2 linked regions of the Streptomyces venezuelae genome follow. The protein of the gene in region 1 interacts with the protein of each later gene in a pairwise test. Links are inferred from orthologs where the notes say so. Each region holds a gene or a part of one and is shown in the gene's direction. Other genes may lie near its edges.

Evidence for each region.
Region 2: the proteins of DEJ48_RS15680 (region 1) and rlmB interact in binary tests that used the Escherichia coli proteins (3 or more experiments, as listed by UniProt). The link is inferred for Streptomyces venezuelae from one-to-one orthologs.

The regions. Positions count from the first base shown.
Region 1 is NZ_CP029192.1:3,715,420-3,718,614, reverse strand. Bases 1-2,940 are described here. They hold DEJ48_RS15680 (NAD(P)H-hydrate dehydratase), read left to right. Parts: upstream 1-717; coding sequence 718-2,163; downstream 2,164-2,940. Other genes in these bases: DEJ48_RS15675 (L,D-transpeptidase family protein), read left to right, coding at 2,287-2,940; DEJ48_RS15685 (holo-ACP synthase), read left to right, coding at 301-669; coaA (type I pantothenate kinase), read right to left, coding at 1-212. Outside these bases: more of DEJ48_RS15675, read left to right, coding at 2,941-3,183. UniProt on the Escherichia coli protein: Bifunctional enzyme that catalyzes the epimerization of the S- and R-forms of NAD(P)HX and the dehydration of the S-form of NAD(P)HX at the expense of ADP, which is converted to AMP.
Region 2 is NZ_CP029192.1:4,893,087-4,901,066, forward strand. What follows is about bases 2,046-4,882. They hold rlmB (23S rRNA (guanosine(2251)-2'-O)-methyltransferase RlmB), read left to right. Parts: upstream 2,046-2,908; coding sequence 2,909-3,856; downstream 3,857-4,882. Other genes in these bases: cysS (cysteine--tRNA ligase), read left to right, coding at 2,046-2,799; DEJ48_RS21425 (DoxX family membrane protein), read left to right, coding at 3,975-4,882. Outside these bases: ispD (2-C-methyl-D-erythritol 4-phosphate cytidylyltransferase), read left to right, coding at 1-334; ispF (2-C-methyl-D-erythritol 2,4-cyclodiphosphate synthase), read left to right, coding at 324-839; DEJ48_RS21410 (PPOX class F420-dependent oxidoreductase), read left to right, coding at 910-1,314; more of cysS, read left to right, coding at 1,396-2,045; more of DEJ48_RS21425, read left to right, coding at 4,883-5,642; DEJ48_RS21430 (NDP-sugar synthase), read right to left, coding at 5,766-6,485; DEJ48_RS21435 (hypothetical protein), read right to left, coding at 6,522-6,983; DEJ48_RS21440 (ABC transporter ATP-binding protein), read right to left, coding at 7,245-7,980. UniProt on the Escherichia coli protein: Specifically methylates the ribose of guanosine 2251 in 23S rRNA.

The DNA.
Region 1 (3,195 bases):
AGGTTCAGCAGGCGCGAGAGCGGCAGGTAGATGTCGCGGACCTCGTCCAGGTCGATGACGTCGCCGAGGCCGCGGAGCTGCTCCACCTCCTCCGCCGTCAGGGGGAGTGGTGTCTTCTCGCGAAGCGCGCTCCACTCGGTGCGGGTGAGGTCGACGTAGGGAGTCGCCTCCGGCTTGGGCCGGTGGGCGCTCCTGGGTGCCGTCGGGGGCACGGAGACCGAAGAGATCACAGTCCATTGTTACGGCTGTTTGAACGGGACGGGGGGTGGGGTGGTGGGTGGGGTGTGTCACGCTGAGCCGGTGATTATTGGGGTTGGCATCGACGTCGCGGAGATCGAGCGGTTCGGCGCCGCGCTGGAGCGCACGCCCGGGATGGCGGAACGTCTCTTCGTGGAGAGCGAGTTGCTGCTGCCGGGCGGGGAGCGGCGGGGCATCGCCTCGCTGGCGGCGCGGTTCGCGGCGAAGGAGGCGCTGGCCAAGGCGCTGGGGGCGCCGGCGGGGCTGCGGTGGACCGACGCCGAGGTGTACGTCGAGGAGAGCGGGCAGCCCCGGGTCCGGGTGCGGGGCACGGTGGCCGAGCGGGCCTCGGCGCTGGGTGTCCGGTCCTGGCACGTGTCGCTCAGCCATGACGCGGGAGTCGCCTCCGCGGTGGTGGTGGCGGAGGGGTAGGCGGCGTCCGTTCGGCGGGGGCACCCGCGGCGGGGGCAGACTGGGCGCATGCGTACTGCGTACAGCGTGGAGAGCGTCAGGGCGGGCGAGCGGATCCTCATGGACCGGGGCCCCGAAGGTGTGTTGATGCAGCGTGCGGCGGCCGGTCTCGCCGCCGAGTGCGCCCGGCTGCTCGGCAAGGTGTACGGGGCGAGAGTCACGCTGCTGGTGGGCAGCGGGGACAACGGGGGCGACGCCCTGTACGCGGGGGCCCGGCTGGCCCGGCGTGGTGCCGGGGTCAGTGCCGTGCTGCTCGCGCCCGACCGCACCCATGCCGGAGGGCTCGCCGCGTTGCGGGCCGCCGGGGGCGTGGTGGTGGGCGCCGCCGAGGAGCGGGCCGAGGGCTTGGTCGCGCGGGCCGGGCTGGTCGTGGACGGGATCGTGGGGATCGGGGGCCGGGGCGGGCTGCGGGAGGACGCCGTGCGGCTCGTGACGGCGGTGCGGGACGACGCCGTGGTCGTCGCCGTGGATCTGCCCAGCGGGGTCGACGCGGACACGGGCGAGGTGCACGGGGACGCGGTGCGGGCCGATGTGACGGTGACGTTCGGCGCGTACAAGCCGGGTCTTCTCATCGATCCGGGCCGGGAGCACGCCGGTGTCGTGCGGCTCGTCGACATCGGGCTGACACCGGCGGAGCTGGAGCGGGCGGCGGCCGAGGCGCTGCAGTTCGCGGACGTCGAGCGGCTGTTGCCCGTGCCCGGCGGGGAGAGCGACAAGTACCGGCGCGGAGTCGTGGGGATCGTCGCGGGTTCCGAGCGGTACCCCGGCGCCGCCGTGCTCGCCGTGGCGGGCGCGCTGCGCGGGGGAGCGGGAGCCGTGCGGTACGTGGGTCCCGCCGCGGACGCCGTCGTCGCGCGGTTCCCCGAGACGCTGGTGTCGGCTGGGCCGCCGTCCAAGGCGGGGCGCGTGCAGGCCTGGGTCGTGGGTCCCGGGCTCGGGGAGGACGCGGAACGGCTGGCAGAGGTGCTGGCCGCCGATGTGCCCGTGCTGATCGACGCCGACGGACTGCGGCTCGCCGGGGAGCGGGACGTACGGGAGCGGCGTGCTCCCACGCTCCTCACCCCGCACGCCGGGGAGGCCGCGGCGCTGCTCGGCGTGGCCAGGGAAGAGGTCGAGGCGGGGCGCCTGACCGCTGTACGGGAGCTGGCGCGGCGGTACGGGGCGACGGTGCTGTTGAAGGGCTCGACGACCCTGGTGGCCTCGGGGGAGGGCCCGGTGCGGGTCAACCCGACCGGGACGCCGTGGCTCGCCACGGCGGGCAGCGGCGACGTGCTCTCCGGGCTCGCCGGGTCCCTGCTGGCGGCGGGAGTGGACGCGCGGGACGCGGGGTCCGTCGGCGCGTACCTCCACGGGCTCGCCGGGCGGCACGCGTCGCAGGGGGCGCCTGTGGGGGCACAGGACGTGGCGAACGCGATTCCCGCGGTGTGGCGGGAGGTCGGGCGTCCCGACCGGTGATGCTGGCGGCAGGGCGGCAGGGCGGCAGGGCCCGTGGGCGGTCGTGTTTTCGGGGCCGCCCTTCGAGTGACGCCCCCCGCGCGGCTGACGGGCGGGCGGCGCTCGGGCGGGTTCGCTCATCACATGATCAGTAAGACAGTCCGGCGCGGGCTTCCCGCGCTGCTCGCCGTCGCCGTGGTCCTGCCCGCCGTTCCCGCCTCCGCCGATCCCGTGCCGCCACGGCCCGCGGCCCCCGGCACCTCCCCGCTCGTCCCCGGCATCCCGGACACGCCGCCCCACCCGTACCAGCTGGACACCCGCGACCAGTCCCTGGCACCGCACGTGTACCGGCCGAGCGCCGCCGAGAACGCCGTCGAGCCGATGGCGGCGCCCGCCGGCACCGACGCCCTCGTCGAGTACGTGCCGCCGAGCGAGATCGCCGCCGGGGCCGCGCCCGCCTGCACCAAGCGCACCGGGCCCTACCAACGGCAGGTCGAGCGCTGGCTCCGGCGGAAGGCGGACGGCAGGCAGTCCGCCGCCGACTGCCGGGCCATCCGCGCCTTCCAGCGCAAGCAGGGCATCCGGCCCGCGATCGGGTTCGCGGGGCCCACGACCTGGTCCCGGATGCGACTGATCAGCGCCCGCAAGAACCCGAAGGCCACGAAAAGGTGCTCCACGCGCGCGTACCGCGTCGCCTGCGTCGATCTGACCCGTCAGCTGATGTGGGTGCAGAAGGGCAAGAAGGTGCTGCTCGGCCCCGTTCCCGTCCGCACCGGGCGGGCCGGCTACCGGACCCGCACGGGCTGGCACAAGGTCTACTGGAAGCACAAGAACCACTGGTCGTCGCTGTACCGCACCCCCATGCCGTACAGCCAGTTCTTCAACGGCGGCCAGGCGTTCCACGCCATCTACGGCAGTGTGTACAGCCCGCCGGGGTCGCGCGGCTGTGTGAACATGCGGGTCGCCGATGCCCGCGCGCTGTGGCGGACGCTGTTCAAGGGCGACCGCGTCCACGTGTGGGGGCGCAAGCCGGGCACGTGAGCGGACCGGGCC
Region 2 (7,980 bases), 1.2 Mb from region 1 along the record:
GCCCGCCGTGGTCCCCGCGCTCCCACTGGCCGACACGGTCAAGCAGGTCGAGCCCGGGGCGGAGCAGGGCGCGCCCGAACCCGTCGTCGCCACCCCCGAGCGTGCCCGGCTGCGCGCCGTGCAGACCCCGCAGGGCTTCGACCGCGCGACGCTCGTACGCGCCCATGAGAGCGCCACCGGACCGGTGACGGACGACGCGGGCATGGTCGAGCAGCTGGGGCTGCCGGTCGTGTGCGTGCCGGGCCACGAGGAGGCGTTCAAGGTGACGCGTCCTCTGGACCTCGTGCTCGCGGAGGCGGTCCTGGCCCGAAGGAGGGCGAACGATGGCTTCTGAGACGTCCGAGGCGCCCCTGCGCGCCCTCCTCCCCCAGGTGGGCATCGGCACCGACATCCACGCCTTCGAAGAGGGCCGCGAGCTGTGGTGCGCGGGCCTGAAGTGGGAGGACCAGGGACCCGGCCTCGCCGGGCACTCCGACGCCGACGTCGTCGCGCACGCCGCGTGCAACGCGCTGTTCTCCGCGGCGGGCCTCGGCGACCTCGGCGCCCACTTCGGCACGGGCCGCCCCGAGTGGTCCGGCGCCTCCGGCCTGACCCTCCTCGCCGAGGCGGCCCGCATCGTCAGGGACGCCGGCTTCACCATCGGCAACGTCGCCGTCCAGGTCGTCGGCGACCGGCCGAAGATCGGCAAGCGCAGGGACGAGGCGCAGAAGGTGCTCTCCGAGGCGGCGGGCGCACCGGTCTCCGTCTCCGGGGCCACCACCGACGGCCTGGGCTTCCCGGGCCGCGGCGACGGCCTGGCGGCGATCGCCACCGCGTTGGTCGTACGTACGTCGTCGTAGAGCGGGCAATGGGGTATTCGTATGCCTCGTACAGGCACAACCCGTACGAACCCCCACTAAGGAGCGAACCATGTCCGCCCAGCTCTCCGACGACCTCAAGGCCCTGCTCGACACCCCGGTCTTCATCAACGTCGCGACGATCCAGCCCGATGGGAGTCCTCAGGTGTCCCCGGTCTGGGTGAAGCGTGACGGGGACGATGTGTTGTTCTCGACGACGGTCGGTCGGCGCAAGGAGAAGAATCTGCGGCGGGATCCGCGGGTGACGGTGCTGGTGCAGCCCTTCGACGCGCCGTACACGTACGCGGAGATCCGTGGGACGGCGCAGATGACGACGGAGGGCGGGCAGGAGCTGATCGACGAGCTGTCGATGAAGTACACGGGCAAGAAGTACGCGGACTTCAACCCGGGCTCGAAGGACGACACGCAGCGGGTCGTGGTGAGGGTGAGCGCGCGGAAGGTCGTCGGCAGCATCTGAGGGCGGGCCTCACGTCACAGTTGCGTGCACGGTGGGGCCGGGGGGCGTGGGGCACTGTCCCGCGCCCACTACCCTGGAGTGGTGACGATTCGCCTGTACGACACCAGCGCCCGGCAGATCCGTGACTTCAGCCCCCTCAACGACGGCTGCGTCTCGATCTACCTCTGTGGTGCCACGGTGCAGGCCGCCCCGCACATCGGGCACATCCGGTCCGGCCTGAACTTCGACATCATGCGCCGCTGGTTCGTCCACCGCGGTTACGACGTGACGTTCATCAGGAACGTGACCGACATCGATGACAAGATCATTCGGAAGTCCGGTGAGCAGGGCCGCCCCTGGTGGTCCATCGGGTACGAGAACGAGCGCGCGTTCAACAGCGGTTACGACGCGCTCGGCTGCCTGCCGCCCACCTATGAGCCGCGTGCCACCGGCCACATCACCGAGATGGTCGAGATGATGCGCGGGCTCATCGAGCGCGGGCACGCCTACGAGGCCGACGGCAACGTCTACTTCGACGTTCGCTCCTTCCCCGGCTACCTGGAGCTCTCCAACCAGGAGCTCGACAACCTGCTCCAGCCCGAGGGCGAGGGCGAGACCGGGAAGCGCGACTCCCGTGACTTCGCCATGTGGAAGGCCGCCAAGGAGGGGGAGCCCAGCTGGGAGACCCCGTGGGGCCGCGGCCGGCCCGGCTGGCACCTGGAGTGCTCGGCGATGGCCCACAAGTACCTGGGTGAAGAGTTCGACATCCACGGGGGCGGGATCGACCTGATCTTCCCGCACCACGAGAACGAGATCGCGCAGGCCAAGGCCTTCGGTGACACCTTCGCGCGCTACTGGGTGCACAACGGCTGGGTCACCATGAGCGGCGAGAAGATGTCGAAGTCCCTCGGGAATTCGGTTCTCGTCAGCGAGATGGTGAAGCAGTGGCGGCCCATCGTCCTGCGCTACTACCTCGGCACCCCGCACTACCGCTCGATGATCGAGTACAGCGAGGAGGCCCTGCGCGAGGCCGAGTCCGCGTTCGCCCGCATCGAAGGCTTCGTGCAGCGCGTCGTGGAGAAGGCCGGCGGCGTCGTCGAGCCCGCCGCCCAGGTCCCGCCCGCGTTCGCCGACGCCATGGACGACGACATGGGCGTCCCGCAGGCGCTCGCCATCGTCCACACCACGGTCCGGCAGGGGAACTCCGCCCTCGCCGCCGACGACAAGGAAGCCGCCGTGGCGCGCCTCGCCGAGGTGCGGGCCATGCTCGGCGTCCTCGGCCTCGACCCGCTCGACCCGCACTGGGCCGGCGGCGAGGCCGACCGCGGCGAGGACCTGCACGGCGTCGTGGACACCCTCGTCCGCCTCGTCCTGGACCAGCGCGAGGCCGCCCGCGGCCGCAAGGACTGGGGCACCGCCGACGCGATCCGCGACCAGCTCAACCAGTCGGGCCTCGTCATCGAGGACAGCCCGTCCGGCCCCCGCTGGACGCTCGGTCCGCGCTGATCGGACACCATTGATGTGCCGCCCGGCCTTCCGGGCGGCACACTTCATAGACGTACACCCGTGCGCGTACGCACGTACGCGCCCACGCATCACGACAGACAGGTAGGTCATGGCCGCTAACAACCGCCGCATGTCCGGCAAGAAGGGCGCGCAGGTCGGCAGCGGCGGCAATCGGCGCCGCGGCCTGGAGGGCAAGGGCCCGACGCCGCCCGCCGAGGCCCGCAAGGGGCACGTGAAGAACCGCATCGCCAACGCCAAGGCCAAGAAGGCCGCGGGCCGCCGCCCCGCCACGCTCAAGGGCCGCGGCGGCAAGGGCACCTCCGAGATGGTCGTCGGCCGCAACCCGGTCTTCGAGGCGCTGCGCGACGGCGTGCCCGCCTCCACGCTCTACGTCCAGCAGTTCATCGACAACGACGAGCGGGTCCGCGAGGCGCTGCAGCTCGCGGCCGAGCGCGGCGGCATCCACCTGATGGAGGCACCCCGCCCCGAGCTGGACCGCATGACGAACGGCCTCAACCACCAGGGCCTCGTGCTCCAGGTCCCGCCGTACGAGTACGCGCACCCCGAGGACCTCGTCGCCAACGCCTTCGACGAGGGCAGCGACCCGCTGATCGTCGCCCTCGACGGCGTGACGGACCCGCGCAACCTCGGCGCCGTCGTCCGCTCCGTCTGCGCGTTCGGCGGCCACGGCGTGCTCGTGCCCGAGCGGCGCGCCGCCGGTATGACGGCCGGCGCGTGGAAGACGTCCGCGGGCACCGCCGCGCGGACGCCGGTCGCCCGCGCGACGAACCTGACGCGCGCCCTGGAGCAGTACAAGAAGGCGGGCGTCGCCGTGGTCGGCCTCGCCGCCGACGGCGAGCACGAGGTCGGTGACCTGGAGGCGCTCGGCGGCCCCGTCGTCATCGTCGTCGGCAGCGAGGGCAAGGGCCTCTCGCGTCTCGTCGGCGAGACCTGCGACTACCGCGTGCGGATTCCGATGCCCGGTGGTGCGGAGTCCCTGAACGCAGGTGTGGCGGCGGGCGTCGTGCTGTACGAGGCGGCGCGGCGTCGCGCCTGATCCTCCGTGATGTCCGGGCCGCGGTGATGGCTGCGTGATGGCTGCGGTGATCTCTTGACGCGGTCCGGACATTTCTCCATGGTCAAGGCAGTGTCCTAAACACACATCACTCGGTTAGATGAGTGTGGACACCAGAACACCCCGCACTCCCACTGGGGGAAGCTCGTCAGGTTTTGACGATGCTCCCGCGCTGAGCATGGTGAAGGTGCCGAGCGACCCGGCGCAGGTCATCGTCAATCACGCGAGTTTCCGCGTGCAGCTTCCCGCCGCTGGGCGCACTCAATCCCCGCGTATCTCACGGCACTTGGGCACGCCCGGCGAGACGGCGCGCATGCCCGCCGCCGGCGCGGCCGCCAAGCGCCGCGCGCCCGTCGTCTGGAGCGGGAAGTCCGCCCCGGACGACACGGGCGCCATCAGACTGCTGCAGGCCGTGCGCGGCGGCGGCGTGCGCCGTTCGGCCGAGGAGGCCGGGCCCTACGGCGGCGCGGAAGACGCGGGCGCCACCCAGGTCATCCCCCGCGTCGGCGTCGACGACGGCCCCGAGACGGTCGAGACGCCCGCCGTGATCGGCCCGCGCGCCCCCGAACCCGGGACCCGGATGCTGCCGCAGATGCGGCTGCCCGGCAGCGACTACGACGAGCGGCTCGAGCAGGAGTACGCCGACCGCGACTACGACGACTCCGACGACGACGCGTACGACGACGGCACCGGCACGGAGCGGGCGCGCAGGCACGGCTCGGACCCGGTCCGGCACGCCTACTACCCGGGCCGCCGCATGAACCTCGGCGTCGTCCTGCTCCCGATGCGCGTCTTCCTCGGGTTCATCTCCATCTACGCCGGCATGGGCAAGCTCTGCGACCCCGTCTACTTCGACGGCGGCCAGCGCGGCTCCATGGTCAAGTGGCTGAACTCGCTGCACCCCTGGGCGCTCGCCGAGCCACTGCGCGACTTCGCCCTCCAGCACCCCGTGGGCGCCGGCCTGTGCATCGCCTTCCTCCAGGTCGTCGTCGGCGTCCTGACGGTCCTCGGGCTCTGGCAGCGGGTCGCCGCCTCGATCGGCGTGCTCCTGTCGGCGGCGCTCATCGTCACCGTGAGCTGGAAGACCGTTCCCGCCTACGACGCGCCCGACATCATCTACCTCGCCGCGTGGTCGCCGCTGATCATCGCGGGCGCGCCCGTCTACTCGATCGACGGACGTCTCGCCGGTGAGGCGTGGCGCACGCTCGGGCCGCGCTCCGACATCTGGGACCTGCGGCGGCGCGTGCTGCGGCGGGGCGGTCTGATCGGCGCGGTCGTCATCGGTCTGACGCTGCTCATCGGCTCGATGCTGGGCGGCGCGGTGCGGGACGCGGACCGCGTGACCGTGCCCGGCCCCGGCGAGGCGCCGCGCAACGAACTGCCGGGCTCCGCGCTTCCCCAGGACCCCGCGAAGAAGCGGCAGAAGCAGCAGTCGCAGAGCCCGTCGGCGTCGTCGAGCTCGCCGACGCGCGGCCGCGGCTCCGCGAGCCCCACGCAGGGCGCCACGGCGCCGGGCACGGCGCGGGAGACGGGCACGGTCGGTTCGGGCGGGCAGCCCAGCCAGACGCAGGGGAGCAGCACGGCGGGCCAGGCCCCGCCGCAGCAGTCGGCGCCGCAGCAGCCGGCGGCGGCGGGCACGACCGCGGGCCCCCCGTCCAGCGGCGGCTCCGGCGGCGGTACGGGCGGTGCCGGGGCGTCCGGCGGTTCCGGCGGCGGTTCGGGCGGCGAGCAGCCCGGCGGCCTGCTGGGCGGTGTGCTCGGCCGCTGAGGGCGTCGCCGCGCACGTCGCTCCTCACGTCCCCCCACGTTGTTCCTCACGTACGCCGATGGGCCCCGCACACACGCTGTGCGGGGCCCATCGGCGTACCGGAACCGTGGTGTCGGGCCGGGGTCAACGCCCCTGCGCGGCGAGCTCCTTGGCGGCCTCGGTGAGGTCCTTCGCGGTGTCGATCGCGCGCCAGTAGGCGCCCTGCGGCAGCGGGAAGCCCGCGAGGCGCTTCGCGCGGGCCAGCCGCGGGAACGTAGTGCGCTCGTGGTCGCCGAGGTCCGGCAGGAGCGAGGTGAACTCGGCCGCGAAGACGTACACACCCGCGTTGATGAGGTACGGGGACGGCGGGGCCTCGATGAAGTCCGTGATGTGGCCGAACGCGTCGGTCTCGACGGCACCCCACGGGATGCGGGGGCGGGCCAGGGCGAGGGTCGCGGTGGCGTCGCGCTCGGCGTGGAACGCCGCCATGTCGCGCAGCGAGAAGCGCGTCCAGATGTCGCCGTTCGTCGCGTACCAGGGCTGGTCGGCGTGCGGCAGGTGCCGGGCGGCGTACTTGAGGCCGCCGCCGCGGCCCAGGGGTTCCTTCTCGACGACCGTGCTGACGTTCAGCGGCAGGTCGGCGGAGTCGAGCCACTCCTGGAGCACCTCGGCGAGGTGGCCGCAGGAGACGACGGCGTCCGTCACGCCTTCCTCGGCGAGCCAGGCGAGTTGATGGCCGATGATCGGGGTCCCCGTACCGGGAATCTCGACCATCGGCTTGGGCCGGTCGTCGGTGTACGGGCGGAGCCGGGAGCCCTGGCCACCGGCCAGGACGACAGCCTGCGTGGGCTTCAGCGTGGTCATGCCGGAAACCCTACGCGGCGGTGCTCGGCGGCCCGCTCAGCCCTTCTGATGGGCCGCGGCCACGCCCGTGGCGAAGGACGTGTCGCAGACGGGCCTGGCGTACGACTGGGCGCGTGTCGGGCCGTAGACCCGCACGGCGGCACGGCCGAGCGCGCGGGCCAGCGCGACACAGTGCCGGGCGAGCGAGGGGTGGCGGTTCACCTCCTGCTGGAGGTGCGTGAGCGCCACGCCCGGGTTCTTCTCCTGGAGTTCCAGGAGGAGCCGGTCGCGCAGGACGTCCTGCGGGGCGCGGGACTTGGCGGGCTTGGAGAGGTTGTCGGCGGATGCGGTGAGCATCGAGTCCGAGGCGTTCCCCGACCAGTTGACGCTGGTGACCGCGAGGGTCCCGGAAAGCACCAGCATCACGGGCAGGACGAGAGCGAGCGTGCGGCCGATGCGGCGGGCGGGGCCCCGGTGGGCTCGGCGCGGCTTCTGGGTGTAGTTGGCGGAGTGCGTCACGCGAGGAGCGTAGCGCTAGGTGATGATTTGGCGACATTTAGTCACTCGGTCGAGCTACAGGGAAGAGGTTTCCTCTGGAGCGCTGTTGACGCCGTGAAGGCGAAATGACCGATGTGCCGGGGTATTTGTCGACAACGGGGTGGGGGCCGGGGCGGGGCGGACGGCCGTACGCGAAGGGCCCCGCACGTACGGTGCGGGGCCCTACGGGGCTTGGGCTTTGGAGCTTGAGGCTTGGAGCCTGGGGCTCGGGGCCGGGGGCCGTCAGTCGCTGAGGCGCTCGCCCGTGGAGGTCGAGAACACGTGGGTCTCACCCGGACGGGGCACGACGTGCAGCTGCGCGCCCTTGTCCGGGACCTGGCGGCCGTTGACGCGGACGACGAGGTCCTTCTGCTCGCCGCCGACCTCGGCGGTGCCGTAGACGTAGCCGTCGGCGCCGAGCTCCTCGACGACGTTCACGGAGACGGCGAGGCCGGCCGGGGCGTCCTCGGTCTCCTTGGAGAGGGACTTCGCGGCGGCGCCGTTCTGCTCGACGATGTCGAAGTGCTCGGGCCGGACGCCGACGGTGACGGTGCGGTCCCCGCGGTCGGCGGCGGCGCTGAGGGCCTCCCGGTTCACGGGCACGACACTGTTGCCGAACTTCACGCCGCCGTCGGTGATCGGAACCTCGACGAGGTTCATGGCGGGGGAGCCGATGAAGCCGGCGACGAAGAGGTTGGCGGGGCGGTCGTACATGTTGCGGGGGCTGTCCACCTGCTGGAGCAGCCCGTCCTTCAGCACGGCCACCCGGTCGCCCATGGTCATGGCCTCGACCTGGTCGTGGGTGACGTACACGGTGGTGATGCCGAGGCGACGCTGCAGGCTGGCGATCTGCGTACGCGTCGACACACGCAGCTTGGCGTCGAGGTTGGACAGCGGCTCGTCCATGAGGAAGACCTGCGGCTCACGCACGATGGCGCGACCCATGGCGACACGCTGACGCTGACCGCCGGAGAGGGCC